Regions from separate parts of the Metabacillus sp. 22489 genome, predicted to be linked through region 1. Evidence: a T-box and tRNA genes for the amino acid it is inferred to sense, from the RefSeq annotation. Region 1 holds a T-box; the other holds one or more tRNA genes.
The links. A T-box is a leader RNA that pairs with one kind of tRNA and senses whether it is charged. The one in region 1 lies ahead of leuS (leucine--tRNA ligase), so its partner is inferred to be a tRNA-Leu.

Region 1 (22,622 bases):
AAAGCTATTTTCCATATGTACAAGGTCTTCACATTTTGCTTGATTACTTAATAGATCAGGAAGAAGATAAGCTTGGCGGGGATTTGAATTTTTGTAGTTATTATGCTTCAGAAACAGATATGATGGAAAGACTTGAGTATTTTGTGGAAAAGGCAGACGAGCATCTTACAGGGATTCCGCATGAGAATTTTCATCGTTTAATTAACCGAGGATTATTAGGAGTCTATTTATCAGATGATAAGGTAGCGGAACATAAGGAGCTGCATAAATTAGCCAAAAGACTAATCAAATTAGGTGGGTTAACGTCGTTCTTTTTTTATTTCAATGGAAGAGCGTATAGGACAATCCAAAAGCTTCCATGGAAAAGAAGTTCATAAAAAAGCAGTGGGTTTCGACCACACTGCTTTAGGCATTTCATAAAGATAAAAATCTACAATAATAAAGAGCAAATAGATTAAATTCTTCTTGACTTTGTTTGCTTTTAAGAAAAAAACGTAAGTTAAATTATTTCCTTCGCACTGCTTTGATAGAACTAGGCTTCAAAGGAATTTTTTCTCCTATGACATCACAACCGTTTAACATTTTTCAATTGCAATAATAAATGGTGGATGATTGTTTTTGTTAATAAACTGATACTTCAAGACATGTGCAACACTCGGATCAATTGTTTGAACATAGTTCATTACTTTATCACGCTCTATTTGACCTTCTTTATGACCATGATAAATGACAAGTACAATGAGTCCTTCTGGCTTTAAAATAGCTAATAGTTGTTCAATTGCCTCAATCGTTGTTTCCGCAATGGTAACGACTGCTTTATCTCCTCCAGGTAGATAACCAAGATTAAAAATTGCTCCAGCAATCTCACCATGTTTTTCCTTAGGCACTGTTTGAAAAATATGCTGATGACCTTGATGAAAAAGTGTTACACGGTCTTCGAGGCATTCTACTTTTAACCGTTCATTTGTGTTAGCAATCGCTTCTTCTTGAATATCATATCCATAGACATGTCCTGATTTACCGATTAATTTAGCTAAAAAAACAGTATCATGACCATTTCCAATCGTTGCATCGATTACATAATCACCTTCGTTAACTGAGGCTTCGAGTAACTGTTTGGCAAATGGTAAAATCCGTTGTAATTTCATCTTTTAATAACTCCTTCTTGCTGGTAAAACCTTCCTTGATAGCTATTTCTTTTTATTAACTCAGCATCGATTGAATTTAGCACGTTCCACTTATTTACACTCCACATAGGACCGATCATTAAATCAATTGGACCGTCACCAGTAATACGGTGGACAATCATTTCTGGTGGAAGTATCTCGAGTTGATCACAAACGAGATTCACGTAATCATCTTGTGACAAAAATTGTAATTGACCTTTTTCATATTGTTTTACCATTGGTGTACCTTTTAATAAATGAAGGAGATGAATTTTTATCCCTTGAACATCTAAGTTAGCAACTGCTTTCGCGGTCTCCAGCATCATCTTTTCATTTTCTAAAGGCAATCCATTTATAATATGGGAACAAACATTAATTCCATGTTTACGAAGCTTGTTGACTCCTTCAACATAACAATTGAAATCATGTGCCCGATTGATTAATAATGCAGTTCGCTCATGGACTGTTTGTAAACCGAGCTCAACCCATAAATATGTGCGTTCGTTAAGTTCAGCCAAATATTCTACAACATCATCAGGTAAGCAATCAGGTCTTGTTGCAATTGATAACCCGACAACACCTTCTATGTTTAAAACGGATTCAAATTTTTCTTTTAATACTTCAACTGGAGCATGAGTATTTGTGTACGCTTGGAAATATGCCATGTATTTCCCATCTTTCCATTTTTCGTGCATTTTAGCTTTAATGCTATGAAATTGTGTTACAAGGTCATCTGCTCGATTACCCGCAAAATCCCCTGAACCGGCTACACTGCAAAATGTGCATCCTCCATGTGCTACAGTACCATCACGGTTCGGGCAGTCAAATCCTCCGTCTAAAGCAACCTTAAACACTTTATGGCCAAATGTTTGTCGTAAATGATAATTCCATGTATGATACCGTTTGTTGTCAGATGCAAATCTAAATGGATTTGTCTGTTTCATATGAAAGCTACCTCTCTTTTCTCCGAATGCTCGTTATGCAAACAAATGTGTCCTGTCAAAAAATTTTATCATGATATGTGCTTAATGGACAGTGTTCAACGTAACTTACCAATTATTTTAACTCAAGTTTTTTAACAAACATGCAAACAATAGTAACTGATGAAGCTTATAATGACTTCATACCGTTTGGAGGAGAGACTTAGATGGCAACAAGACAATCTGTTGACGAATATATGCAACGCTGTAATCAAGCACTCGAATATGCACGTGAGCAACAAAAAATCGGTGCAGAACAGGAACATTATAATGAAACTGAATATACTCAAGCTCTACAAGGGCTTGAAAATGCTGTGAATGACATCAATCATTTAGCTTTAAGTGCTAATGATGAGCAGCAAGATCGCATTTACCGGATGAGACTACAATTGCAGCAAGTGCAGAATGAAATGATTTTAAGAAGATATTAGGGGGATGACAGTGAAGAAGCGGTCTAAGCAAAATAATCCTGAGCAGAAAACAAAAAACGGTGTAAATAGCAATGATTTAGAATTAGGCAAAGATTACGATCCTGTTAAGCTTATTAAAAGCAATAATGCAAAGAAGGGTCAGCCGATAAAATCGAAACAGCGAGATGAAACGAAGTAAATTTAAGGTAGGGCTAGATCATTTGATTTGGCCCTTTTCTAAGTAGTTATACATAATCGAACAAAGAACTGTAATTAGATGGCTATAATAGCAAGGAACCCCACAACATGAGGTTCCTTGTTAATCATCAAACTATTGCTTTTGATTCTGTAGCTGGCGTTCACCTAAAGCGATCAAGCGCTTTGTCATTTCTCCACCAACAGAACCATTTGCACGAGCGGTCGTATCGGCACCTAGTTCAACTCCTAATTCGTTTGCAATTTCCTCTTTTAAGGAAGCTAGAGCATTTTCTGCACCTGGCACTAATAGTTTATTTCTAGCCATTGTACAACACCCCTTTTATTGAATATAGGAAGGTACCTTATGAGCACCGATTTAATGCTCAAGATTATGATTCCCAGCTACAGCTTTTTTACACGCTTTTCCTTATATATAAAGGTAAGAGCTGTTTATTAGCGGAAATTTGTGAATTGGGGCTATTTCTTTTCTGATTTTAATATAAGCTATGTTGGAACGGATACATAAGACTCCTGCATGGTTACGTGTGCTAGCAACAAATAAAAGTGCATACCAGTTTTACAAAAAATGTGGGTTTATTAAATAGGGAAGGCATATCAAGGAATCTTATCTGACAGTAAATTTGTCGACCATATCTTAATGTATGTTCTTGTAGATTAACGGGTAAAAGCAGGCAGAAAAGTCGGTAAATTCCCATTATTACAACATTCCTTAATAGGTGTAATATTCATTGCAAATAGGGTGAAAAGGGGCTAAAATTCTCTGAGGAACAGAAGGAAACACTAGGTAATTGTGTCTATTTTTATTTGAAAATAGCATGCTTTTTTTGTTCAATGAAAGCTATAAAATTCGTAGAAAACTAGTTTTATAGCTGTAAATTTATTTGTTAGGAGGATGAAGATGCCACGATCTCTTTGGTTACTTGTAATTGGAATGCTAATAAATGTAATGGGTTCGTCTTTTTTATGGCCTTTAAATACCATTTATATTCACGACCACTTAGGGAAAACGTTAACTGTTGCAGGAGTTGTTTTAATGCTAAATGCAGCGGCAACAGTAATAGGAAATTTAGTTGGTGGTGTTTTATTCGATAAGATAGGTGGTTATAAAACAATTCTTATTGGAATAATCATTACATTAGTTTCTGTCACATTACTTATGTTCTTCCATGGTTGGCCAATCTATGTTTATTTACTTATTTTGATCGGCTTTGGTTCAGGGATTGTTTTTCCGGCGACATATGCGTTAGCAGGAACCGTATGGCCAGAAGGTGGAAGAAAACCGTTTAACGCGATTTATGTAGCACAAAATATTGGTGTTGCAGCAGGTGCCTCACTTGGTGGAATTGTTGCTTCATTCTCATTCACATATATTTTCATAGCAAATGCGGCGTTATATGCAATCTTTTTCTTTATTGCTATTTTTGGTTACCGAAATATAGATGATACAAATGTAAGTCAGACATCAATCCTTGAGGAAAATCGAAAAGGGAATAATGGACCGAGATTTCAAGCGCTTGTTATTCTATGTATTGGTTACTTATTATGCTGGGTTGGATATGTACAATGGTCAACAACGATTTCTTCACATACTCAAAGTTTAGATATTTCGTTAAGTCAATATAGCTTATTATGGACAGTCAACGGTGTTTTAATTGTATGTGCACAGCCATTAATATCATTATTTGTTAAATATTTTGCTAAAACGTTAAAGAAACAAATGATTGTAGGGTTTGTTGTTTTTATTATTTCTTATATAGTTGCAGCGAATGCTGAGCAATTTGCTGGTTTTCTCGTTGCGATGGTGATCTTAACCTTTGGAGAAATGTTAATATGGCCAGCCGTCCCAACGATTGCTGATAGCCTTGCCTCAAAGGGAAGACAAGGATTTTACCAAGGCTTCGTTAACAGTACAGCTACTGGTGGAAGAATGATCGGCCCGCTACTAGGCGGACTCATCGTAGACCATTACAACATGAACCTTCTCTTCCTCATCATCATCAGCCTACTATTCATCGGAATCTTCACAACCTATATTTATGACAAAAAGCTCGTTACTGGGGACAGTCCCCAAAAAGAGGCTCTTCAATAATTATTAGGTGAAAGCAATGATGATTGGGGACAGTCCCCAATCATCACTTAAACCTGCCTGTTCAAGGGTTTGAGCGATGAACTTTGGTAGAGATTAGTGATTGGGGGACAGTCCCCCAATAAGTGGTTTATCGATAATAATCGACTCAGTTCAACGAAATGGGGACTGTCCCCCATTTTACATACTTGCATATCATGACAAATTTATATAAAATAAGGTTTAATAAATGTATACGAGATGAACGGAGAGAAGGAATAGTAGGTAGCATTTGATCGTTCAGAGAGTTGACGGCTGGTGTGAGTCAATCGATTGTTGCTATTGAACTCGCCTTTGAGTTACAAATGTGAAAGCCAAATTAGGGTCCTGTAATATTTGTCGTTAATCCACGTTACGGATGTCAAAGTGGGCATACAGTCTATGCCAAAGTTGGGTGGTACCACGGGAACTAAACCTCTCGTCCCTGTTTGGGATGGGGGGTTTTTCATTTTTTTCATATATCTATGAATAAGTACAGTCATTTGGTCCATACTTTGATCCGTTCAAACGGTTAATACTATAAAATCACGATACATATTGGAAGTTTAGAGAAGGAGGATGCAAAATGAGCTTCGATCATCAACAGATTGAAAAGAAATGGCAAAATTATTGGTTACAAAATAAAACATTTAAAACTACTGAGGATACAGATAAGCCGAAATTTTATGCGCTAGATATGTTTCCATATCCATCAGGTGCAGGATTACATGTTGGTCATCCTGAAGGCTACACTGCAACTGACATCCTTTCAAGAATGAAGCGGATGCAGGGCTATAATGTACTTCACCCAATGGGTTGGGATGCTTTCGGTTTACCTGCTGAGCAATATGCACTTGATACAGGGAATGACCCTGCAGAATTTACAAAACATAATATTGATAACTTTAGAAGACAAATCCAATCGTTAGGATTTTCCTATGACTGGGATCGTGAAGTAAATACGACAGATCCTGAATATTACAAATGGACACAATGGATTTTCCTTCAATTATATAAAAAAGGCTTGGCATATGTAGATGAAGTTCCTGTAAACTGGTGCCCTGCACTAGGTACAGTATTAGCAAATGAAGAAGTTATCGATGGGAAAAGTGAACGTGGTGGTCATCCTGTAGAACGACGTCCGATGAAGCAATGGATGTTAAAAATTACAGCCTATGCAGACAGACTGCTTGAGGATTTAGAAGAAGTTGATTGGCCAGAAAGCATTAAAGATATGCAACGCAACTGGATTGGTCGTTCTGAAGGAGCGCATGTCCACTTCCAAATCGATGGTCACGAGGAGACTTTTACAGTTTTTACTACACGTCCTGATACTTTATTCGGTGCAACATACGCTGTATTAGCTCCTGAGCATGCATATGTAGAGGAAATTACAACAGCAGAGCAAAAAGCAGCTGTTGATGCGTATATTGATCAAATTAAACATAAAAGTGACTTAGAGCGTACTGAGCTTTCAAAAGAAAAAACAGGTGTATTTACTGGAGCATATGCAATAAATCCAGTTAATGGTGAAAAAATGCCAATTTGGATTGCAGATTATGTTCTAGCAACATATGGAACAGGGGCAATTATGGCCGTTCCTGCTCACGATGAACGTGACTTTGAATTTGCGCAAAAATTTAATCTACCAATTAAAGAAGTAGTTAGTGGCGGAGACATTTCAAAAGAAGCTTACACTGGTGATGGTGAGCATGTAAACTCTGATTTCTTAAATGGGCTAGGCAAGCAGGAAGCTATTGAAAAAATGATTACATGGCTTGAGGAAAATAAAAAGGGTGAAAAGAAAGTAACTTATCGTCTCCGCGATTGGTTGTTCAGCCGTCAACGCTATTGGGGTGAACCAATCCCAATTATTCATTGGGAAGATGGTACTATGTCAGCCGTTCCTGAAGAGGAGCTTCCGCTCGTATTGCCGAAGACAAAGGAAATTAAACCATCAGGTACAGGTGAATCACCACTTGCGATTATTGACGACTTTGTTAATGTCGTTGACCCTGAAACAGGGAAAAAAGGTCGCCGCGAGACAAATACAATGCCGCAATGGGCAGGTAGCTGCTGGTATTACTTACGTTATATTGACCCGAAAAACAGTGAAGCATTAGCGGATGATGAGAAATTAAAGCAATGGTTACCTGTTGATATTTATATTGGTGGAGCAGAGCATGCTGTTCTTCACCTGCTTTATGCACGTTTCTGGCATAAGTTTTTATATGATATTGGCGTAGTACCAACGAAAGAACCATTCCAAAAATTATTTAACCAAGGAATGATTCTTGGAGAAAATAATGAAAAAATGAGTAAATCAAAAGGAAACGTTGTTAACCCTGACGAAATTGTTGAATCACATGGTGCTGATACACTTCGACTTTATGAAATGTTTATGGGCCCATTAGATGCTTCTATCGCTTGGTCTACAACTGGACTTGATGGAGCAAGACGCTTTTTAGATCGAATTTGGCGTTTATTTATTGAGGATAATGGTGAATTAAGTCCAAAAGTAGTTGATCAAAAAAGTGATCAATTAGAACGTGTTTACCATCAAACAGTTAAAAAGGTAACGGAAGATTATGAAGGCTTACGTTTTAATACAGCTATTTCACAACTGATGGTGTTTATAAATGAAGCATATAAAGCAACAGTTTTACCGAAGGAATTTGTTGAAGGCTTTGTAAAATTATTATCACCGATTGCACCTCATTTGTCCGAGGAATTATGGAATAAGCTTGGTCACGAAACAACAATTTCATACGAAGCATGGCCTACTTATGACGAAACAAAGCTTGTCGAAAATGAAGTGGAAATCGTTGTTCAAGTAAATGGAAAAGTCCGTGCAAAGCTTAATGTTGCAAAGGATATTACGAAAGAGCAACTAGAAAATGTTGCCCTTGAGGATGAGCGCGTTAAGGAACAAATCGAAGGTAAAACCATTCGTAAGGTTATTGCTGTCCCTGGAAAGCTTGTTAATATTGTAGCTAATTAAGGGAAATTTGAAAATCGCCTCGGCCTATACTGAGGCGATTTTTTTGTAACAGACAGATTGCCCCATGATTGGCATCTAGTTATGTGAGTTTGTTATAATGCAAATATAAGTTGATTTTTAAAATGAGAGGATGTCTATGATGTTTGAAATAAAGGAAATATCACCAGAAGAAGTTCAAGAGAAATTAGAAAATGGAGAAAAGCTAGAATTAATAGATGTTCGTGAAGACGATGAAGTAGAAGCAGGAATGATTCCACAGGCGAAGCATATTCGAATGAACGATATTCCAGATAAACTAGATGAACTAGATAAGGACAAAGAAACGATTTTTATTTGCCGTTCAGGTGGTAGAAGTGCAAACGTATGTGCATATTTGCATGACAAAGGTTTTAACGTTGTAAATATGACAGGTGGAATGCTTTCATACACAGGGGAAACGAAACCGAAAAGCGAGATATAAACAAGGATTTTAATTTATTTTAAAAAGGGTGGCTTAAAATTAAAGGTTCAGCCCCATCAGACACAATATATAGACTAAAGACGAGGTTAGTTTACTATATACTGGTGTTTGTTGGAGGGGGCAGACATTTTTGAGTCATCCTCTTTTTTGTTTTTTTAATACTAAGAGAGCATAGCTTGGCATATGTAGTACACCTCAATAATAAACTAGTCAAAAAGAGGTGAATACTAAATGTTACAAGTAGCAGTATTTGATGAAGAACACGAAAAGGATTTAGAGGAAGAAATGAACGCCTTCTTAGCAGAATTAGATGATATACAAGTTAAGGACATTAGATACAGTGTTACGTTAACAATTGATGAAGATGGTGAGCAAATATATTGCTATTCTGCGCTAGTTTTATACCAAATATAAAAAGGATTTATATGAAAGATAATCTATTTATCGAAATTGTAGAAGGAGGGTTAAATTACTCTCCTTATTTTATTTGGAAAATCCTAATTTTTACAACTAGAAAAAATGAGATTTGTCTTTCAAAAGGTTGATGGAATCCTTAAAAGAACATAGATGTGAAGCATCTATCCTGAAAAAGTTACATAAGGCGCATTTTGATAAATTTAATAACAGCTTTATTCGACAAACAATGACAAAAACCTAGAAAGTCTAACAAAAGGATATGCGCTGTCTTCATATGATGGTGTATATTTTTTTTTATTGAATTTGATTAAATTTTACTATTTTTATCAAGAAGGAATGCCTGAACAAAATCTTGAAATTAAAGCGTTTTTGAAAGCAGTTAAATAGATATTTTAGTATTTTATGATTGAGTTAAATAAAATGAACTTTTTCAGTTAAGTACAGAAAAAATAGAAAAATACAAAAAAAGATATGTTTTCTAAGGAATTGTGAATTCTCATCAATAGAAGCAGTAGCGTAATATAGGATTTAACAGGGAGTTAAATGAAAAGTATGAAATGTCAAGTAATTTGCTCAAAGGGAGATGTTTTTGGGAGAAGTAGTTATTTTGCATGTATATGTAAGGGGTTGCATAATAACTATTTCGATAGAAAAGTAGAGTAAAAGGGGGAGTGTAGGATGAAAAGAATTTCGAAGATTGCCTTCAGCGTTTTTCTATGTTCTGCTCTAGCGTTAGCTGGTTGTAACAACAATGCTGAAACTGTTGAAAAAACTGATGATGGTAAGGTTGTATTAAAAGCACTTATTACGAAACACCCTTTAACACAGGAGCTTGATAAAATGGAGTGGCTCCAAGAGGCGGAAGAAAGAGCCGGTGTAGAAATTAAATGGGAAGAGGTTACAGCGGATTGGGACCAAAAAAAGGGAACAATGCTAGCTGCTGGGGATGTGCCTGATTTAATTGTCGGTCCCAATGCAATTACGGATGCTGACTTTGTGAAATTTACAGGGCTATTCCATGATATGACGGAATTAATAGATGAGCATGCGCCGAATGTTAAAAAGATGTTTGAGGAGAAACCAGAATTAAAAGCGCTTTCAACACAAAAGGATGGAGAGATTTTTGGTTTACCGAAATATCAACGTTTCTGGCCGGAAACTTCAACTAGACAATTTATTAATAAACAATGGTTAGATAATCTTGGATTAGAGATGCCAACAAATTGGGATGAATTATATGATGTGCTTGTAGCGTTTAAAGAAGAGGATGCAAATGGGAATGGCGATCCAAATGATGAAATTCCGATGGACTTTTCTCCAACGGGTACATTAGGATTTGGTCAATTCCAACCTACCGTATTACTTGGGAGCCTTGGAATTACATTAACAGACGCTAGTGGTGATGGTGTATTTTTAGAGGATGGTAAGGTGAAAAACTTCCTCATTGATGAGCGATATAAAGAGGTTGTTTCTTTCTTAAATAAATGTTGGGAAGCAGGTTTAATAAATAAAGAAGTGTTTACTCAAGACTATACAAAATATCAATCAGTGGCCCGTGGGGATGGAGAAACAGCTAAAGTCGGTTATACATATGGCTGGGAAGTGACGGATCGATTTGGTAATACATTAGCACCACAATATGAATCAATGGCACCGTTAAAGGCTTCTGCTGACTCAACAGAAGAGATATCCTGGAGCTATGATTATAATATGCTCAACTACGGAGTGAATTTTATTCAAATGTCCTCGACAAGTAAAAATAAAGAAGCAGCAATGAAATTTATTAATGAACTCTATGACCCGACAGTAAGTATGCAAGTTTTATTTGGTTCATTAGGAACGAATATAGCTGAAAATGAAGATGGTTCTTATTCTGTCTTGCCTCCACAGGATGAAAGCATGGACCCAGGTACTTGGAAGTGGACGACAACATGGGCGGATAATGGACCAATGTATATTTCAGATTCACTAAATTTAACACTTGGCACTGATATGCAATCTGTAGGGGAGCAAACGAAGCCATTAGAGGTTGCATTTAATTCAATCGATAAGGAAAAGGATGTCCTACCTCGTATGTTCTTTAAATATACCGATGAGGATAATAATGCTCTTAGCTTAACAAATACAGAAGTAATGAATTTAGCAATGGCTAAATATTCTGAGTGGATTACAAAAGGTGGTATTGAAGAGCAATGGGATGGTTATGTGGAGGAGCTCAAGAAAATTGGGATTGAAAAAAATACTGAGATTATTCAAAAATATTACGATGAATATATGAAGAATAAGTAATTTAACCGTGAGGATGTTGAATAGGAGATAAGCCCCTCTAAACAATGGCTTTTTGAGTCTGGAGGGGTGTTCTCCTTCCTTCATCGTTTATGAAAGGAGATAATCCTAAATGGCCTTGTTAAACTCTCAAACAAATAAAGCAAATCATGCTCCGAGCATGACAATTGAAAAAAAGCCGACAATTTTTAATACATTTAAACGGGATTATCAATTATGGCTAATGATTCTTCCAGCGATAATCATCGTGATTATTTTTAACTATATTCCTATGTATGGTGTTCAATTAGCCTTTAGAGAATATGACTTTACAAAAGGATTAACTGGGGGAGAATGGGTAGGATTAAAATATTTCCAGCAATTCATTGAAAGTCATATGTTTACGGATTTGTTAAGAAATACGCTTTTTATTAGCTTGAGTACAATTATTTTCGGATTTCCTGCTCCGATTATTTTAGCATTACTGATTAATCAAATTAAATGGAGGAAGGGAAAACGGATTCTACAAACAACAGTGTATTTGCCGCATTTTATTTCAATCGTTGTTGTTGTTGGATTATTAAATGTTTTACTTTCTCCGAATACCGGGATTATTGGTCATTTATTGAATGCGCTTGGATTTAAGGATTTGAATTTATTAGCATCACCATCTACTTTTGTTCCAGTTTATGTCTTATCAGATATATGGCAGCATGTCGGCTGGAACAGTATTATTTATTTAGCTGCACTATCAAGTGTTGATCCGCAGTTATATGATTCTGCGAAGATAGATGGAGCGAATAGATGGCAAATTATTCGTAATGTAGAAATACCGGCGATCATCCCAACGATTATTATCCTACTTATCCTTAATATGGGATCTATTATAAGCACAGGATTTGAGAAAATCTTTTTATTGCAAAATCCGTTGAATTTACCGGTTTCAGAGGTTATTGAAACATACGTGTACAAAATCGGGATTATTTCAAATCAATTCAGTTATGCAGCAGCAATTGGATTATTTAATACCGTCATCAATTTCATTCTGTTAATAACGATGAATTACATTGCTAAAAGATTTTCAAATATTAGCTTATGGTAGTAAACCTTTAGGATAGTAAGGAGGGATAGTATGGCGCTCTTAACGAAAAAAGGAAAAAATATGTCGGAACTGTTTTTTGATATTTTTATTTATATTGTTTGTGGACTTGTTTTTTTAGTCATTGCGTATCCATTGTATTTTGTTGTCATCGCTTCAATTAGTGATTCAACATTAGTATCGACAGGAAAGGTACTGCTTTTTCCTAAAGGGATCAGTTTCTTTGGCTATCAAGAAATCTTCCAGGATACTAGGATTTGGAATGGCTATAAAAACACAATGATTTATTCATTGCTTGGTACATTAGTAAATCTTTTACTAACATTGCCAGCAGCATATGTGTTATCAAGACAAGAATTCAGAGCTAGAAGGATATTAATGTTTTTCTTCGTTTTTACGATGTTCTTTAATGGTGGGTTGATCCCTACATATCTACTAATGAAAGATTTACAAATCATTGACACAATGTGGGTATTTATTGTTCCATTCTCGGTTAATGTTTTCAATCTCATTATTACAAGAACCTTTTTTGAAAGTAATATACCAAAGGAAATGTATGAAGCAGCGTCTATTGATGGATGTAGTCATTTTACCTTCTTCTTAAAAATTGTTCTTCCATTGTCAAAGGCGGTTGTATCTGTTATTGGACTCTACTATTTAGTTTGGCATTGGAATGACTTTTTTACAGGATTAATTTATGTTAGAGATTATAGTTTACAGCCTTTGCAAATTGTTTTGAGGGATATCCTGCTGTCGAATCAAGTGTTTGCTGAAGGGGCTGGAAGTGGTGGCTCTGCTGGTGGATATGCACAGCGATATGCGGATCAAATTAAATATGGTGTTATTATCGTTTCGACATTACCGATTTTAATCGTATACCCATTTATTCAAAAGTACTTTGAAAAAGGGGTAATGATTGGCTCTGTAAAAGGTTGAATGAATAAAGAAAAGCTATTGGTCAAAAGGTCGGTAGCTTTTCAGTGATTTCAAGGGAATTTCGATTGTTTGGAGGCGGAAATGAGTGAAAAACATAAGTGAATGGTATATCCGTTTTGGTGAGTGGAGTTTAAAATTATTTCTGTTAAACCTTCTATGGCTATTATTTTCGATTGCTGGACTATTTGTGTTCGGTTTGTTTCCAGCAACTGTTGCACTGTTTGCTGTCATACGAAAACTCACTATGGATTCAAGGGAAATCTCTATTTTTAAGCTTTTTCTCCACACGTTCAAAAATGAATTTTTAAAAGCAAATCTCTTAGGATATATTTGGGCAGCTATCGGGCTTATTTTATTTTTAGATTTACGAGTTCTCCAACAATTACAAACAACGATTTTCCATCAATCGTTAACAATTATTTTGTACGTAATTATATTTGTTTTCCTGTTGCTCTCATTATATCTATTACCAATCTTCGTTCATTTTCAATTAAAGAAAAGAGAGTATATTAAGTATGCTTTTGTATTAGCGGTCGGTCGTCCAATACAATCGATATTAATGATAGTAGCCTTTTTGGTCACCCTTTATCTCATGTGGAGCTTCCCGGGAATCATTCCTGTTTTTGGTGCAAGCTTATTAGCCCTTGTTCTTATGAAGATGGCGTCGATTTCTTTTCCAAAATTGAATTCTTCAGAGATAGAGGTAAATCAGTAGAGGGAAAGCAAAAGCTAAAATCGAAACTGCTCTGAATAATATTTAAAAGGATTTTTCTTATCATGTGAATTTTACCTTCAAATTGGAAAGTCTTTTTTAATAGCCTGTTAAGCTAAATTAAGGATTATTTGTGTAGCTACTAAAAAGAAAAGGGGTTTGTTATCCAAATCCCTTTTGTTCAAATTTAATGTGTTAAAGTTTATTCCGAAGAGTTAATGGAATTTTTGTAAGGATATGCTCAGGAATTCCTCCATCTGCTTTAACTTGTATTTCTCTCCCACTAACTAAAATATTAAGATATTCCCAGTAGGCTATAAAAAAGTTTTCAGAGGAGTCGTATAGAAATTCCATCCATCCTTCAGCGACGACTATATTTTGCCTGTTCAGTACTTTAATTCCTGAAAAATTTTCAACAGTTCCATCTAAATATTGTTCGTCATGTCCCTCTATACAGCTGTTAGTCCAATCAAAGAACAATGCTTTATCCTGTATGCCATAGTATGTTAAATCATCGATAAGCTGATGTTGGACAACAGCTCTTAACCTTGGGCCCATCTTATCAGAATGACCGCAATCGAGATAAGTGTTCTTCAACTATTATTCCCCTTCTTACGCTTAATTTGTCTTTGAATAGAGTGCCGCATTCATGCCAGCGAGTCTCCCGGTTACGAGTGCAGAAGTGATGTTGTACCCTCCTGTATATCCGTGAATATCTAAAATTTCTCCACAGAAATACAAGCCTTGTTTAAATTTAGATGCCATTTCCCGAGGGTGAATTTCTTTTATCGATACTCCTCCACCTGTTACGAACGCTTTTTCTAATGGTAAGGTTCCATGAACTTGAAATTGAAATTGTTTACAATCCTTTATAAAGCCACGGAGCTTCTCGTTTGAAAGATTATCATATGTAATTTGCGGATCGATTTCGTTTTTTTCTAATAAAAACAATAAGTACCGTTCGGGAAGAAGACCTTTTAACACATTTTTTATCGCCTTTTTTGCATCTGTCTTTAAATTTCTGACAACTTCTTGAAAGAGCTGCTCCTCATTTTTACTAGGAAGTGCGTCAATGCTAACGGTAATTGCATTTGTTTTAAATTTTTTCATCGCTTTAACGACATATTGGCTACATCTTAAAACTGCTGGACCTGATATCCCAAAATGAGTAAAGATCATATCCATTTGATGAGTAATGATTGGTTTTCCTTTTGGATTTAACACACTAAGGGCTACATCTCTTAATGATAAACCTTGAAGAGTTTTATTTTGAATAAACGGTTCATTCGATGTGATAGGTACCTCTGTAGGAAACAATTCAGTAATCGTATGTCCTGCTTTTTCAGCCCATGGGTATCCATCTCCTGTACTCCCTGTATGTGGAACGCTTTTACCGCCAACTGCTAAAACAACTGCTTTTGTTTCAATCGATTCTCCGCTCTTTAATATGACGGTTGTTACTTTTGTATCATCATACATAATATCTTTAACTGGCTCATTCGTTCGGACTTCTACTTTCAATCTTTTAAGTTCATTCAATAAAGCATCGACAACAGATTGTGCTTTGTCTGTTACCGGGAACATTCGACCATGGTCTTCTTCTTTTAGTTCGATCCCTAGCTTTTCAAAAAATGTAATGATATCTTCATTGCTAAATTCAGAAAAGGCACTATATAAAAACCTTCCATTCCCTGGAATGTGTTTAATGATTTCATCAACTGGTAATCGATTAGTAACGTTGCAACGACCCCCACCAGATATTGCGAGCTTTCTCCCAAGCTTATTCCCTTTATCGACTAATAATACGCGAGCACCTTGTTCGCCAGCAGCAATTGCCGCCATTAAACCTGATGGTCCACCACCAATGACTAAAACATCATAGTTCAAAATATGTTCACAACCTTTATTATTCTAGAGTCTATCCTATTATAGCTGAAACCTATAAAATAAAAAAACGTATTATAAGTTTGGGACAATGAAACAAAAATATGTATAAACAGAAGTAGTAGAGCTATTAGATAAAAAAGGATAATTTTATCAGTCTAAATCGACAGAATCCGCAGTAGGGAGTATAAAGTTGCAGGAATCGACAATATCCGCTACTTTTTAGAAAAATCAGGTATAGATACTTATGGTATAAGCATAAGATTGTGGTAAAATAGAAAAGTTGAATCTTCATAGAGAAGAATGGTGAATAAGAAACATGTCGAATAATTTATTAAGAGGTACATTTGTTTTAACCTTAGGTACATATCTCTCAAGAATTTTAGGGATGATTTACCTCATTCCATTTGCGGCAATGGTTGGAACAGATGGTGGAACTCTCTTTCAAACCGGGTATGCCCAATATACAATTTTTTTAAGTATAGCGACAGCAGGCTTTCCGGCTGCAGTCTCGAAATTTGTTTCAAAATATAATGCGATTGGTGACTATAAAACAAGCAGGAAAATGTTTAAAGCAGGGATAATGGTCATGTTTGTAACAGGACTGATTGCTTTTATCCTCTTATATGTTCTTGCGCCAACCCTCGCTCATAGCGCCCTAGCAGAGAAAGAAATTAGTAATATTACTGTTGATGATGCGGTTTTAGTTATCCGGATGGTCAGCTTAGCTCTTATCGTTGTCCCGCTAATGAGTTTGATTCGTGGATTTTTCCAAGGTCATGGTTCAATGGGGCCAACAGCTGTTTCTCAAGTAATTGAGCAGCTTGTAAGGATAGTCTTTTTACTTGTTGCTACGTATATTGTGTTAAATGTCTTTAATGGAGGCTTAGTTTTAGCTGTTGGATACGCAACATTTGCTGCGTTTGTTGGAGCGATTGGTGGATTGTTAATTTTGTTTGTTTATTGGGTAAAGCGAAAGCATACGTTATTGGCAATGCAGGAAAACCGAGTGGCTTCTCGGAATATTCCGCTTGGGAAAATGTTTAGAGAAGTTTTTACGTATGCAGGTCCTTTTGTATTTGTAGGCTTGGCAATCCCAATTTATAACTATATTGATACGAATACGTTTAACCGAGCAATGATTGATGCGGGATATAAGGATATAACAGTAGAAATGTTTTCGGTATTATTGCTCTATGTACCGAAATTGGTAATGATTCCAGTGTCATTAGCAACAGCATTTGGATTGACATTGATTCCTTCTGTGACGGAATCTTTTACAAAAAATAATCGTGAATTATTGCATAAACAAATTGATCAAACGTTACAAATCATAATGCTAGTTACTTTACCAGCAGTTATAGGATTATCTGTTTTAGCTGGACCGGCTTATAGCATTTTTTATCATGGAGTATCTGAAGAAATTGGGAAAGAAATATTAATGTGGTATTCACCAGTTGCATTGTTATTCTCCTTGTTTACAGTGAATGCTGCGATATTACAAGGAATTAATAAGCAAAAACTTGCTGTCATTAGCCTTGTCCTTGGAATTATTGTTAAGCTTGCTCTTAACTCAACACTAATTCAAATGTATCAAGGTGTTGGCTCGATATTAGCAACGGCTGCAGGCTACTTATTATCATTAATTTACGGATTTGCAATGATTAAAAAACATACTGGCTATTCGTTTAAACTGCTAATAAAAAGATCAGTGCTAATGGTTATGATGTGTATTTTTATGGGGTTAGTCCTATCTGTTGTCCAATCTATTTTAGCGATTTTTGTTCAATATCAAGATGGATTGGTACAATCAGCAATCGTTGCTGGAATAGCGATTGTTATAGGAGGAGCATCATATCTATATTTAGCATACCGTACACATTTATTAGAAAAGGTGTTGGGAAACCGTCTCAATCGCTTTTTACCAAAATCACGTGCGAAGGGCTAAGTAACTTACATCTAGGAAACAATAGCATTACAATAAACGAAGGGGCTGTCTTACATTTAGGGTCAGTCCCCACCTAATACTGTGGTGGGGGAGTGCTCAGAAAAGACAGCCTCTTTCAAAACCTTCTTTACGAAATAGGAGAGAGTTTTTTATGAGAGTTGATAAATTATTAGCAAATGTCGGCTATGGTAGCCGTAAAGAGGTAAAAAAACTCCTTAAAACGGGTGTAGTTGTTGCGGATGGAATCGTTATAAAGGATCCGAAAACACATGTTGACCCCGAAAAACAACAAATTACAGTTAATGGAGAAAAGATTGAGTATAAAGAATTTGTATACCTTCTTATGAATAAGCCTGCAGGATACTTATCTGCAACAGAGGATGACTACCAGGAAACGGTCATTGATTTATTAGAAATGGAAGATGCGATACTCCAGCCTTTTCCGGTCGGACGACTTGATAAGGATACTGAAGGCTTATTGTTTCTAACAAACGATGGGCAGCTTGCACATCAATTACTTTCACCAAAGAAGCATGTGCCAAAAACATATTTTGCGACTATTTTAGGTAAGGTGACAGAGGCGGATATCGATGCCTTCAAGCAAGGTGTAGAGCTTGATGATGGCTATGTAACTAAAACAGCAAAGCTTGAAATTCTTTCAGCAGGGAATCAATCAACGATACATGTCACAATTACAGAAGGAAAATTTCATCAAGTGAAGCGGATGTTTGAAGCTGTAGGCAAAAAAGTAACCTATTTAAAACGGATATCGATGGGGCCAATTGTATTAGATGAAGAAGAATTGAATTTAGGAGAATATCGCGATTTAACCGATGAAGAGGTAGAAGCTCTAAGACAGGCACAACCAATTGATTTGTAAAGCTTTGGAATATAAATGGATGATTAAACAAATTGATAAAACGGAGTGGAGCAAAAAAGAGGAACCTTAATTTTAAGGTTCCTTTTATGTATAATTAGTTTTTTTCGTTTCTTAAGAAGACATCTTTACCTTTTTCTTTGTAGTGGCCCATTTACCTCTTGTTGGGCTGTGTACCAAATCGTTATACGCTAACACATTTAAATCACGCTGAATTGTTCTTGGTGTTATACCAAATTCATCAACAAGTTGTTGTGTGGTCACGGTACCACGCTCATTAATAAACATGTAGACAGACTTGATTCTGGTTAGCATACGGTTTGTTGAAGGTTTCAAAAAACCACTCCTTATCGTTTGATCGCACTGGCAATGCCGACTACAACCTTTCGATGACTGCAACTTCAGATGTTCTTCTAACATATCTTAATGATTGGTAAAGCGTTATAACAATATTTTACACGAATTCGACATGGAAAATCCATAGAAATGATTAAATTTACAAAATATTAATATTTTTGCATTACCAAAAGGACTACTACTATAGCTTTCTTACACTAAATTTATATGACGATTATTCTAACTTGTATGACAGTAAAGTGAAATTCTTTGCTTGATTTTGAATCCTTTTTATTGGAAAAACGTATGTAAATATAAGGAGTGAGCAAAGTGGATATTTTAAATATTTCAATTGAAAAAGCTGGATATGAAGAAAATCAATCCATTATTCATGATGTCCAATTTTCCCTACATGAAGGTGAACTAATTGGAATTATCGGCCCTAATGGTGCTGGAAAGAGTACAACGATAAAGACATTATTAGGAGTAATCGAATATGTAGAGGGGGAAACTTGGAAACGAGAAGGAAGTACATATGCTTATATACCCGAACGACCAATCTTTTATGATCATTTAACATTGTGGGAGCATCTAGATTTATTAGCTTCTATCAACGAGATAGATGACAAGACTTTGGAGGCAAGAGCTGAAACATATTTAGAAATGTTTAAAATGGACAGTGTAAGACATGAGATGCCAGCTACTTTTTCAAAGGGGATGCAGCAAAAAGTAATGATCATTCAGGCTCTATTATTAAAACCAGATTATTATATTGTTGATGAACCATTTATTGGACTTGATCCAAGTGCGATAAAAATGTTTATTCATGTAATGGAGGAAGAAAGGAAGCGTGGAGCTGGAATACTTATGTCAACACATGTGCTTGATACTGCTGAGAAAATATGTGATAGATTTCTGTTAATTTCTGAAGGGACTGTATTTGCTCAAGGAACATTAAGAGATATCCAAGAGAAAAGTGGATTACGAGATGGGTCGTTACTTGACTGTTTTCATCTTATGGCTGAAGGTAGGTTATATGGGTGAGTGGATATCAGCTATTTTATGGACGGTTAAAGCAGGATCTTCGCAATCAATGGAAGATCATTCATTCCATTTTTGATTGGACAATTATCGTGTATCTCCTCATCCCTGCACTCGTTTTTGGGGGGATTATGTATTATTCCTGGTGGCAAGCTCCGCCTACATGGCTTAAAGGCTTTTCGATTATCAGCTTTGCATTTATAGGTTTTTTCCTTTCATGGCAAGGGATGATTCGCACTTTTATGGAAGAGGCTGATCAGTTATATTTATTACAGCATAAGGAAAAGGTAATCCAGATGAGGTGTTTGGGGGCTATCTATTCTTTCGTTTTATTGCTAGTAAAATGGGTAATTGTTTTACTTCTTCTTTTACCATTAACAAAACATTTTAATGAATGGAATGTAAATCTATTAATTACAACGATTTATTATTTTTTTAGTTTAAATTTATTTATTTCTACATATAAACAGCTTACGTTTCGATATCACTTCTGGAAAAAATGGCTTGTGATTTCGTTTGCTGCTATTTTATTAGGTATTTTAACTTTCCTAGTTATGAATCAATCATCCGTGATAGTTCTTCCTGTATTAGCGTCTGTTTTATGCATTTTTTCAATTAGACAGCTGTACATATACCAAAGGCAATATCGAACCTTTTCTACAGATGTTGAAAACGAAAAAATGAAAAAGGTGAAATTATCATCATTCATTTTAACTATAAATCCAGAAATACATATGCCAAAACAAAAGCCTAAAAAGCGCTCAATTATATTATGGGGTCGTTCGGAAAGGATTTTTAAAAGTCGAACACCTGTCAATGGTGTTACAGAATTATTCATCAAAGCGTTCTTAAGAGAAAAGACGTATATTTTTAACTATATTCAGTTTATATCTTTAACATCGGCACTCATTATTTTATCACCAATTTGGTTGAAGTGGGGGGTCTTTATAGCGTTTTGGTTCTTTTTTCAGGAATGGCTTCGTTTATTATTTCATGAGTTAATTAAGCAAAATCCATACTTTGTCATTGAAAAGGAGAAGAAAGATTATCTAATTCAGGCACAAGGAAAATGTAAAAGAATTTTTGCTTCACCAGGGATTATTTTTCTATTTATCGTTACTAGTATAACGACGGGGATAGCAATTATTTTTTAATGGTTAGTTTGGCCTAGACTTTTCAATTTCATGATTTTTTCTATCGCTGTTTAAGCTCTCCTTTTTGCTTCTTGTCTGAGGAGAGCTTTTTCTCGTATTTTAATAGAGTCTATGTGTGTAATATTCATAAATCAACAATATGCTTGTAACAATGTTTAATTAAGACAATCAATAGATGGAGAAACACGTTTGTTTTTCCAGGAAGTGATTCATGGTATCCTTAATGTATATACTAGTAGCATCACCTAATTTATCGGAGGGAACGTATTTTGATTAAATTAAAAAGCAAACGAGAAATCGATTTGATGCATAAGGCAGGGCAATTGCTTGCAAATTGTCATAAAGAAATTGCCAAGCGAATTAAACCAGGTGTAACGACATTTGAAATCAACTCTTTTGTTGATAAATATTTGTCTGAGCATGGAGCAACCCCTGAACAAAAGGGCTATAAAGGCTATGAATATGCAACATGTGCATCAATCAATGATGAAATATGCCACGGTTTTCCACGACATACGCCGTTAAAAAATGGCGATATTGTTACAATAGATATGGTTGTAAATTTAAATGGTGCTTTAGCTGATTCTGCATGGTCATATGCAGTTGGAGAGGTTTCAGATGAGGCAGCAAAGCTTTTACAAGTAACAGAGGAATCATTAAATCGTGCAATTGAAAAGGCTGTGATTGGGAACCGACTTGGAGATATTGGGCATGTGATTCAATCATATGTTGAAGGAGAAGGGTTTTCGGTAGTCAGAGACTTTACTGGCCACGGTATTGGGGAAACGATACATGAATCACCGACTATTTTGCATTATGGAGAACCGAACAAAGGTCTACGGATAAAGGAAGGTATGGTCTTTACTATCGAACCGATGGTCAACATTGGTTCTTGGGAATCAAAAATGGACGATAATGGTTGGACGGCAAGAACTATAGATGGGAAGCTTTCAGCACAATACGAGCATACGATTGCAATAACGAAGGAAGGGCCGATTATTTTAACAAAGCAATAGAACTGGTAAAAGAGGGGGGGCTCAAACCCAAGGGGTTCAGACAACTCATATATAGAATGAGGTTAGTTTACTATAAATGGTGTTTGTTGGAGGGGGGCCGATCCTTTTGAGTCACCTCTTTTTGTTTTTTTATCATGAATCTATTCTTGTCAGAGAAATACATAAAACGATATGATATTTCATATAGTCATGTACAAATGGGGGCAAATATGGAATTAGATATTTCAAAACATTCACTACCAGTTTTTGAAGCACTTGCAAGCAATGTTCGCATCAATATTATTCATTTATTAGCGGAACAGCCAAGAAATATGAAGGAATTGGCTGACGCGTTAGGCTTAAGCAGTGCGATTATAAGTATGCATGTAAAAAAATTGGAGAAGGCAGGAATAATTCGAACCGACCGGATACCTGGTAAGGGAGGAGTTCAAAAATTATGTGTTCTTTATGTAGATAAAATGGAAATTACGTTTCCAACCAAACAACAAGTAAAACAAGAATACCATCAAACAGAAATTTCAATCGGTCATTATACAGATTTACAAATAAGACCTACTTGCGGGTTAGCTACTCCAGAGAAGATTATAGGTGAGTTTG
Region 2 (8,182 bases), on a different contig from region 1:
GAACACGGAAGTTAAGCTCTTCAGCGCCGATGGTAGTTGGGGGACTCCCCCTGTGAGAGTAGGACGTTGCCAGGCTATTATATTATTCCGCAGTAGCTCAGTGGTAGAGCTATCGGCTGTTAACCGATCGGTCGTAGGTTCGAATCCTACCTGCGGAGCCATTTTGGAGAGCTGTCCGAGTGGCCGAAGGAGCACGATTGGAAATCGTGTAGGCGGCGAAAGCTGTCTCAAGGGTTCAAATCCCTTGCTCTCCGCCACTACTGATAAAACAAACTTTGGCCCGTTGGTCAAGCGGTTAAGACACCGCCCTTTCACGGCGGTAACACGGGTTCGAATCCCGTACGGGTCACCATATATGGAGGATTAGCTCAGCTGGGAGAGCATCTGCCTTACAAGCAGAGGGTCGGCGGTTCGATCCCGTCATCCTCCACCATTAAATGTTAAACATACTATTATCGCGGGGTGGAGCAGTCTGGTAGCTCGTCGGGCTCATAACCCGAAGGTCGCAGGTTCAAATCCTGTCCCCGCAACCAATTTAAGTTAATTAAATGGTCCGGTAGTTCAGTTGGTTAGAATGCCTGCCTGTCACGCAGGAGGTCGCGGGTTCGAGTCCCGTCCGGACCGCCATTCTAAATTTATTACTATTTATAAAATGTTAATTAAGTCTAGAGTAAAAGGGTTTCGATAAGCGAGAAGATCAAGGAAGCGAATGAATGAACACCGGAGCGTATTTGAATACGTGAGGATGTGAATGAATGAGCTGACGCAGAGATTCGAAGTTTAGCGGAAGCCGAAAACATTAAGGCTCGGTAGCTCAGTTGGTAGAGCAATGGACTGAAAATCCATGTGTCGGCGGTTCGATTCCGTCCCGAGCCACCTTTTGTTTGCCGGTGTAGCTCAATTGGTAGAGCAACTGACTTGTAATCAGTAGGTTGGGGGTTCAAGTCCTCTCGCCGGCACTGTTTCACCAATATGGAGGGGTAGCGAAGTGGCTAAACGCGGCGGACTGTAAATCCGCTCCTTCGGGTTCGGCAGTTCGAATCTGCCCCCCTCCACCATTTAATATAGGGGCATAGTTTAACGGTAGAATAGAGGTCTCCAAAACCTTTGGTGTGGGTTCGATTCCTACTGCCCCTGCCAATTAAATAATGGCGGCTGTGGCGAAGTGGTTAACGCATCGGATTGTGGTTCCGACATTCGTGGGTTCGATTCCCATCAGCCGCCCCATTAATCAGTGGGCTATAGCCAAGTGGTAAGGCAACGGACTTTGACTCCGTCATTCGTTGGTTCGAATCCAGCTAGCCCAGCCATTTTTTTATTACACATTTTTGATTCTCTTGCATAGGCTAGAGTATACAAATTTTATAATTGTCAGCGCGGAAGTAGTTCAGTGGTAGAACACCACCTTGCCAAGGTGGGGGTCGCGGGTTCGAATCCCGTCTTCCGCTCCAGTTTAAAATGGCGGCATAGCCAAGTGGTAAGGCAGAGGTCTGCAAAACCTTTATCACCGGTTCAAATCCGGTTGCCGCCTCCATTTAAACTAACCCTTGCCGGGGTGGCGGAACTGGCAGACGCACAGGACTTAAAATCCTGCGGTAGGTGACTACCGTACCGGTTCGATTCCGGTCCTCGGCACCATTTGAATTTTATTTTGCTTTGCCAGTGTGGCGGAATTGGCAGACGCGCACGACTCAAAATCGTGTTCCTTCGGGAGTGTCGGTTCGACCCCGACCACTGGTATTATGTAACGATTGTAAATGAGATTAATTCGACGTTTCTTACGTATTGTAAGGAGCGTTTTTTATTTATCTCCAATACTATCCTTCAATTTCTTAGCAATAAATTTAAATAAAGCGTGGGATAAAGTATGTGATTCTATCCCCATCCTAATGATAATAGTATTTCTAACAATATACAGTGGTAATCTAGATAATGTACCTAAACTATGAGCAAAACTGTCTTTATTGCTCTGTTTCCTTTGCATTTTTTATTTAGTAATAGTAAAGTTTATAATGTTCTAAATTAAAGTCTGATAAAAAGTCATTAAGCATGCTTTAAGTGTAAAAAAGCGGAACATTTTCACTTTTTAATATAGAGACGAAGGTTTGACCAGGTATTTGATGATGAAAGGATTTGAGTTTGAATATGAAAGATAATTTTTGGCGTGAATTACCACGACCTTTTTTTGTACTGGCACCAATGGAAGATGTGACAGATGTTGTTTTTCGCCATGTGGTGAGTGAAGCAGCTAGACCTGATGTGTTTTTTACTGAGTTTACAAACACGGAGAGTTATTGCCACCCAGATGGAAAACAAAGTGTGCGTGGACGTTTGACTTTTACCGAGGATGAACAGCCAATTGTTGCACATATATGGGGGGATAAGCCAGAGTATTTTCGGCAAATGAGTATTGGGATGGCGGAGCTTGGATTTAAGGGTATCGATATCAATATGGGCTGTCCTGTAGCTAATGTGGCGTCTAAAGGTAAGGGAAGTGGCCTTATCCTTCGTCCAGAGGTTGCCGCTGAAATTGTACAAGCTGCAAAAGCAGGGGGCTTACCTGTAAGTGTGAAGACTCGACTTGGTTACACATATGTAGACGAGTGGAAGGATTGGTTAACACATATTTTGAAACAGGATATCGCTAATCTTTCAATCCATCTACGGACTAGAAAAGAAATGAGCCAAGTAGATGCTCATTGGGAGTTGATTCCGGAGATTAAGAAACTACGTGACGAGATTGCGCCAGATACACTGTTAACAATCAATGGGGATATTCTTGACCGTCAAACTGGCTTGAAGCTCGCTGAACAGTATGGTGTTGATGGAGTTATGATTGGCCGTGGAATATTTAAAAATCCATTTGCCTTTGAAAAAGAGCCAAGAGAGCATACTAGTCAGGAATTGCTTGATTTGTTAAGATTGCACCTTGACCTCCATGATAAATATTCAACTGAATTAGAACCACGTCGATTTAAACCTCTTCATCGCTTTTTTAAGATTTACGTCAAAGGGTTTCGTGGAGCAAGTGAATTAAGAAATCAATTGATGAACACAAAATCAACGGATGAAGTACGTGAATTGCTTGATACTTTTGATTATCATGTTGAGGATACGGAACAGTAAAAATGTGACCCAAAAGTAGCTGTTCTTCACATGATAACAAATATAATGTAGTATCCTTCCTATCAATAGACTATAATGCCCAGGATTTAAAGTAAACTTAAATAATGTTTAAATCAAAAACCCGGTTAAATTTCACTTTTTGTGGAACTTCACCGGGTTTTATTCATTAAAAAAGTTTAGCACCTGAAAAAAGAATAAAATCATACTATATAGTTCAGATTAAAGGGAAAAATCATCTTTAATTAGATTTGCATGGTTTGGCAGCCGATTTAAATAATGAATAAGGAGGAGTTTTCATGAAGAAGTTAATCATCATGTTTATACTTTTAATGATGTTCATTCCAACTGCCTGTTCAGATAATGATAATCGGACAAATGAAGAAAAGGATACTACTCAAGAAAAGAAAGAAGGTACTGAACAACAGAACGTAGATGTCGATAAAGGTCTTTTAAATGTAGAAATAACGGTACCAGCTACCATATTTGAGGGAGAAGATATTGATACTGTTATTTCAAATGCTAAAAAAGAGGGTGTAAAAGAGGTTGTAAAGAATGATGATGGCTCTCTCACATATAAAATGTCCAAAGAAAAGCATAAAGAAATGGTAGGAGAATTAGAAGCTGAGATAAATAAAACAATCCAAGAAACAAAGAAAAGTGGAGAATATAAATCAATTAAAGATATTACCCATAATGATACATTTTCTGAATTTATAGTTGTTGTAGACAGAGATGCTTATGAAAACAGTTTGGACGGTGTTGCAATACTTGGCCTAGGGATGTCAGGAGTCATGTATCAGACATTTAATGGCGGTGAGCCAAATAGCAACAAAGTGACCATTACTATAAAGGACCAAACTACTGAAGAAGTTTTTGATGAAATCATTTATCCAGATGCTTTAGAACATGATAACGAAAAATAAATGCTGTAAGAAAATATAATAAGGACATTTTGTTTAGTTTAGGTTGATTTCTACTACAGAGTACTCTCTTTTGTAACATAAAATAAAGCCGTGTATAAACCTATGAATAACATGCATACATTGAAATTAATTTTACTTATGATTATATTTATTAACACATAAGTCTAAAACGTGGATGTTCGTGTTGGGGAGAGTAAAAATTACTTCACCCCAACATTTGACGTTGAACCGAAACAATAAATTAGACATTAGCTACTTGCTATAATAATACTTCTTTCCTAACAAATATTACCTAAAAATATTCTTTTAATCTATTAAATATCAAATTGACAAGTAGAAATCACCTATGCTAGACTTGTGATTGAGGATTGTTACCGCTTTATTGTGGGCTATACCTATTTTTTGTTGTAGATGATGAATTTATAAAGAATAGGGACTATCTATGAATGTATATAAAGTAATTAATAATAATATCGTATTGTCTAGGAATCAAGATAATCAGGAAATTGTCGTTATGGGTAAGGGGCTCGGCTTTAAGAAAAAGGTCGGCGATGTAATTGATGAAACTCGAATTGAGAACATTTATCTCAGTTCAAAAGAGTGGAATGTCAATAAATTAACCCAAATGCTTTCTTCGATCCCGATGGAACACATTCAGGTAGCCAATGAAATCATTAGCTTTGCGAAAGTTTCACTTGGTAAGAAACTAAGTGAAAATATCTTCTTAACATTGACCGACCATATTAGTTATGCGATTGAGCGCTATCAGAATGGCATGGAAATTAAGAATGCCCTTCTATGGGAAATCAAGAGGTTTTATAATCATGAGTTCTTGATTGGAAAAGAAGCGTTATCAATTGTTAGAAACCGACTTGGGGTTGAGTTACCAGAAGATGAAGCTGGTTTTATTGCTTTGCATATCGTAAATGCTGAGCTTGATATGGGACAAGTAAGCCGAGTTTCTGAAATAGCAAAGGTTATCCAAAATATCCTTAGTATTATAAAATATCACTTCAAAATTGAATTGGACGAGTATTCGCTAAATTATGAACGATTTATCACACACTTGAAATTTTTCTTTCAACGATTGTTTAGTGGTGTTAAATTGGATGATGCTGGGACGTCAAGTTTCATTTTCATGTTAAAGGAAAAGTATACAAACGAGTACGCCTGTGCATTGAAAATTAGGGAGTATATTAAAAAGGAATTTGGAAGAGACCTAGAGGAAGATGAGCTAATCTACCTGACGATTCATATAAAAAGAATAACGAGTGATTAGGATTGTTACTGTCATGCAGGCTATACCTAAATGAACCCTTTATTTAAAGAGGGATTCATTTAGGTATTTTTTTATTCATTTTTATCTGCAACAAGTCATTTTAGGTTATGTGAGAATGGAGGATAAAACGGATGAACTATCAAGAGTTAGCGAAATTAATCATCGACAAAGTCGGTGGTGAGGGAAATATCAAAAGTTTGACTCACTGTGCCACACGTTTGCGTTTTAATTTAAAGGATGACCAAAATCCAGATGAGCAAACATTAAAAAGTACTCCTGGTGTAATGGGAGTTGTAAACAAAGGCGGACAATATCAAGTTATTATTGGTAGCGATGTCGCAAATGTTTATAAAGAGATTGCTAAGCAAACAAATATTTTGAATGAAGGTGAAGGGACTAAGGAGGAAGATAAACGTTCTCCTTTTGCCAAAGTGATTGATACGATTACAGGAATTTTCACCCCGATTCTTCCTGCAATTACAGCTGCAGGGATGCTAAAAGCAGTTTTATCTCTGTTAGTCGTATTTAATGTTTTAACAACGGAAAGCCAAAGCTATCAAATAATGAATTTCATGGCAGATGCCGCTTTCTACTTTTTACCTATCTTGCTAGCAGCGTCTTCTGCACAAAAATTTAAAACCAATATGTACTTAGCTATGATGGTTGGAGGAATATTACTGCATCCAACTTTTATTACGATGGTGACTACAGCAAAAGAGACTGGAGATGCGATTCAACTTTTTGGACTTCCTATCTCTGCTGTATCCTATTCATCTTCTGTTATCCCGATTATTCTTTCTGTATGGTTTATGTCTTATATTGAACCGATTGCAGATAAAGTTTCACCTAAGGCGATTAAGTTCTTTAGTAAACCATTGATTACGATCTTTATCGTGGGAACAGTTAGTTTGGTTGTTTTAGGGCCAATTGGTTATATGATAAGTGATGCAATTTCAAACGGTATAACAACATTAGAATCTGTAAGTCCATGGATCGTTCCATTATTAGTTGGAACATTTAGTCCATTGCTTGTCGCAACAGGTACTCACTACGGTCTAGTTCCAATTGGAATTAACAACCGGATGACAACAGGTTATGATACAGTAATTTATCCTGGAATGCTTGCTTCAAATGTAAGTCAAGGTGCTGCTGCTATTGGAGTTGGTTTAAAATCGAAGGATAGTACGATTAAGCAATTAGCTTATTCTGCGGGCTTGACTGGTCTGTTTGGTATTACGGAGCCTGCTTTGTATGGAGTTAACTTACGCTTTAAGACACCACTATACGCTGCAATGATCGGTGGCGGAGTTGGTGGATTATTTATGGGTATTCTTAGAGTACGAAACTTTTCTGGTGGTTCACCAGGTCTTCTAACATTACCTAGTTATATTGGAGATAACACATTAAGTTTCTTCTATTATGCATGTATTGGTGCAGCTATCAGTATTGTCGTAACATTTATCGCAACGTTAATCCTATATAGGGACCCAGTTGTTGAAGAAACATCTGAAGAACCAATTAAACCGGTAACGAATGCAAAATTAAATATTAATGGCGCAACGATTTTATCGCCGATGCAAGGGACTTTACACAGCTTAAAGCATGTAGATGATGGCATGTTTTCCGAAGAAATTTTAGGACAAGGTGTAGCGATTGAACCATCTGAGGGTACCGTTGTTTCACCTGTCAATGGTACAGTTAGTGCAGTGTTTGATTCAAAACATGCAGTCGGTATTACGAGTGAAGATGGTCTAGAACTATTAATTCATGTTGGAATCGATACTGTTCAGTTGAATGGGGAAGGGTATGAGTATTTCATTCAAAAGGATCAAAAAATTCAAGTAGGTGACAAGCTAATTCAGTTTGACCTTGAAGGAATTAAAGCAAAAGGATATAAGACGATTACTCCTGTCGTGATTACAAACTCAGCTGAGGTTGGAGATATTTTAACAGCAAATGAAAGCCCAATTAAATTTGGTGAAGAAATCATTAAAGTCATGAAGTAGGAGGAGAACTAATGGGATTTAGAGAAGATTTTTTATGGGGCGGTGCAACTGCTGCAAATCAATGTGAAGGTGGATTTGACCAAGGTGGCAGAGGGCTAGCAAATGTGGACGTCATTCCAACTGGTCCAGACCGTCGAAGTATCATTACTGGTAAAAAGAAAATGTTTGCTTTTGAGGAAGGATATTTTTATCCTGCAAAAGAAGCGATTGATATGTATCATCGTTACAAAGAAGATATCGCCTTATTCGGTGAAATGGGCTTTAAAACGTATCGATTATCGATTGCATGGAGCCGTATCTTTCCGAAAGGTGATGAGCTGGAGCCGAATGAAGAAGGTCTAAAATTTTACGAAGACCTATTTAAGGAATGCCATAAATATGGAATCGAACCTTTAGTGACAATTACCCACTTTGATTGTCCAATGCATTTGATTGAAACGTACGGTGGCTGGCGAAATCGGAAGTTAATTGATTTTTATAAACGCTTATGTACAGTATTGTTTACTCGATATAAGGGACTTGTTAAGTACTGGCTTACTTTTAATGAAATCAATATGATTCTTCATGCACCATTTCTTGGAGCAGGGATTTGCTTTGAAGAAGGTGAAAATGAGGAGCAAGTAAAATATCAAGCAGCACATCATGAGCTTGTGGCAAGTGCAGAAGCTACAAAAATCGCACATGAAATCGATCCTGAGAATAAAGTAGGATGCATGTTAGCAGCAGCGAGTTATTATCCTTATAGTTGCCGACCAGAAGATGTCTGGGAAGGAAAGAAAAAGGATCGAGGCAATTACTTTTTCATTGATGTGCAATCAAAGGGTGCTTATCCTGCTTATGCATTAAAA

Region 2: it has a tRNA-Leu gene. The T-box ahead of leuS (leucine--tRNA ligase) is inferred to sense a tRNA for this amino acid. The anticodon was not compared.

Annotation. Positions count from the first base shown of each region.
Region 1 is NZ_JBQENT010000035.1:6,406-29,027, forward strand. It holds gene ACTJJ9_RS18125 (tetraprenyl-beta-curcumene synthase family protein) at 1-377, shown strand, start outside; gene ACTJJ9_RS18130 (class I SAM-dependent methyltransferase) at 576-1,148, opposite strand; gene ACTJJ9_RS18135 (TIGR01212 family radical SAM protein) at 1,145-2,110, opposite strand; gene ACTJJ9_RS18140 (YtzC family protein) at 2,314-2,577, shown strand; gene ACTJJ9_RS18145 (glycogen biosynthesis protein GlgD) at 2,588-2,755, shown strand; gene ACTJJ9_RS18150 (alpha/beta-type small acid-soluble spore protein) at 2,888-3,079, opposite strand; gene ACTJJ9_RS18155 (MDR family MFS transporter) at 3,674-4,864, shown strand; T-box leader at 5,100-5,329, shown strand; gene leuS (leucine--tRNA ligase) at 5,466-7,880, shown strand; gene ACTJJ9_RS18165 (rhodanese-like domain-containing protein) at 8,020-8,340, shown strand; gene ACTJJ9_RS18170 (sporulation protein Cse60) at 8,572-8,754, shown strand; gene ACTJJ9_RS18175 (extracellular solute-binding protein) at 9,436-11,046, shown strand; gene ACTJJ9_RS18180 (ABC transporter permease subunit) at 11,204-12,124, shown strand; gene ACTJJ9_RS18185 (carbohydrate ABC transporter permease) at 12,155-13,057, shown strand; gene ACTJJ9_RS18190 (YesL family protein) at 13,143-13,772, shown strand; gene ACTJJ9_RS18195 (hypothetical protein) at 13,965-14,366, opposite strand; gene ACTJJ9_RS18200 (NAD(P)/FAD-dependent oxidoreductase) at 14,388-15,656, opposite strand; gene ACTJJ9_RS18205 (polysaccharide biosynthesis protein) at 15,973-17,601, shown strand; gene ACTJJ9_RS18210 (pseudouridine synthase) at 17,753-18,481, shown strand; gene ACTJJ9_RS18215 (DeoR family transcriptional regulator) at 18,593-18,814, opposite strand; gene ACTJJ9_RS18220 (ABC transporter ATP-binding protein) at 19,145-19,858, shown strand; gene ACTJJ9_RS18225 (ABC transporter permease) at 19,855-21,009, shown strand; gene map (type I methionyl aminopeptidase) at 21,279-22,025, shown strand; gene ACTJJ9_RS18235 (ArsR/SmtB family transcription factor) at 22,235-22,622, shown strand, end outside.
Region 2 is NZ_JBQENT010000016.1:88,955-97,136, reverse strand. It holds rRNA gene rrf (5S ribosomal RNA) at 1-75, shown strand, start outside; tRNA gene ACTJJ9_RS11815 (tRNA-Asn) at 87-161, shown strand; tRNA gene ACTJJ9_RS11810 (tRNA-Ser) at 166-257, shown strand; tRNA gene ACTJJ9_RS11805 (tRNA-Glu) at 278-352, shown strand; tRNA gene ACTJJ9_RS11800 (tRNA-Val) at 358-433, shown strand; tRNA gene ACTJJ9_RS11795 (tRNA-Met) at 457-533, shown strand; tRNA gene ACTJJ9_RS11790 (tRNA-Asp) at 551-627, shown strand; tRNA gene ACTJJ9_RS11785 (tRNA-Phe) at 804-876, shown strand; tRNA gene ACTJJ9_RS11780 (tRNA-Thr) at 887-959, shown strand; tRNA gene ACTJJ9_RS11775 (tRNA-Tyr) at 975-1,058, shown strand; tRNA gene ACTJJ9_RS11770 (tRNA-Trp) at 1,067-1,140, shown strand; tRNA gene ACTJJ9_RS11765 (tRNA-His) at 1,152-1,227, shown strand; tRNA gene ACTJJ9_RS11760 (tRNA-Gln) at 1,236-1,310, shown strand; tRNA gene ACTJJ9_RS11755 (tRNA-Gly) at 1,377-1,451, shown strand; tRNA gene ACTJJ9_RS11750 (tRNA-Cys) at 1,461-1,534, shown strand; tRNA gene ACTJJ9_RS11745 (tRNA-Leu) at 1,550-1,638, shown strand; tRNA gene ACTJJ9_RS11740 (tRNA-Leu) at 1,659-1,740, shown strand; gene ACTJJ9_RS11735 (tRNA dihydrouridine synthase) at 2,146-3,126, shown strand; gene ACTJJ9_RS11730 (hypothetical protein) at 3,423-4,049, shown strand; gene licT (BglG family transcription antiterminator LicT) at 4,492-5,328, shown strand; gene ACTJJ9_RS11720 (beta-glucoside-specific PTS transporter subunit IIABC) at 5,460-7,334, shown strand; gene ACTJJ9_RS11715 (6-phospho-beta-glucosidase) at 7,346-8,182, shown strand, end outside.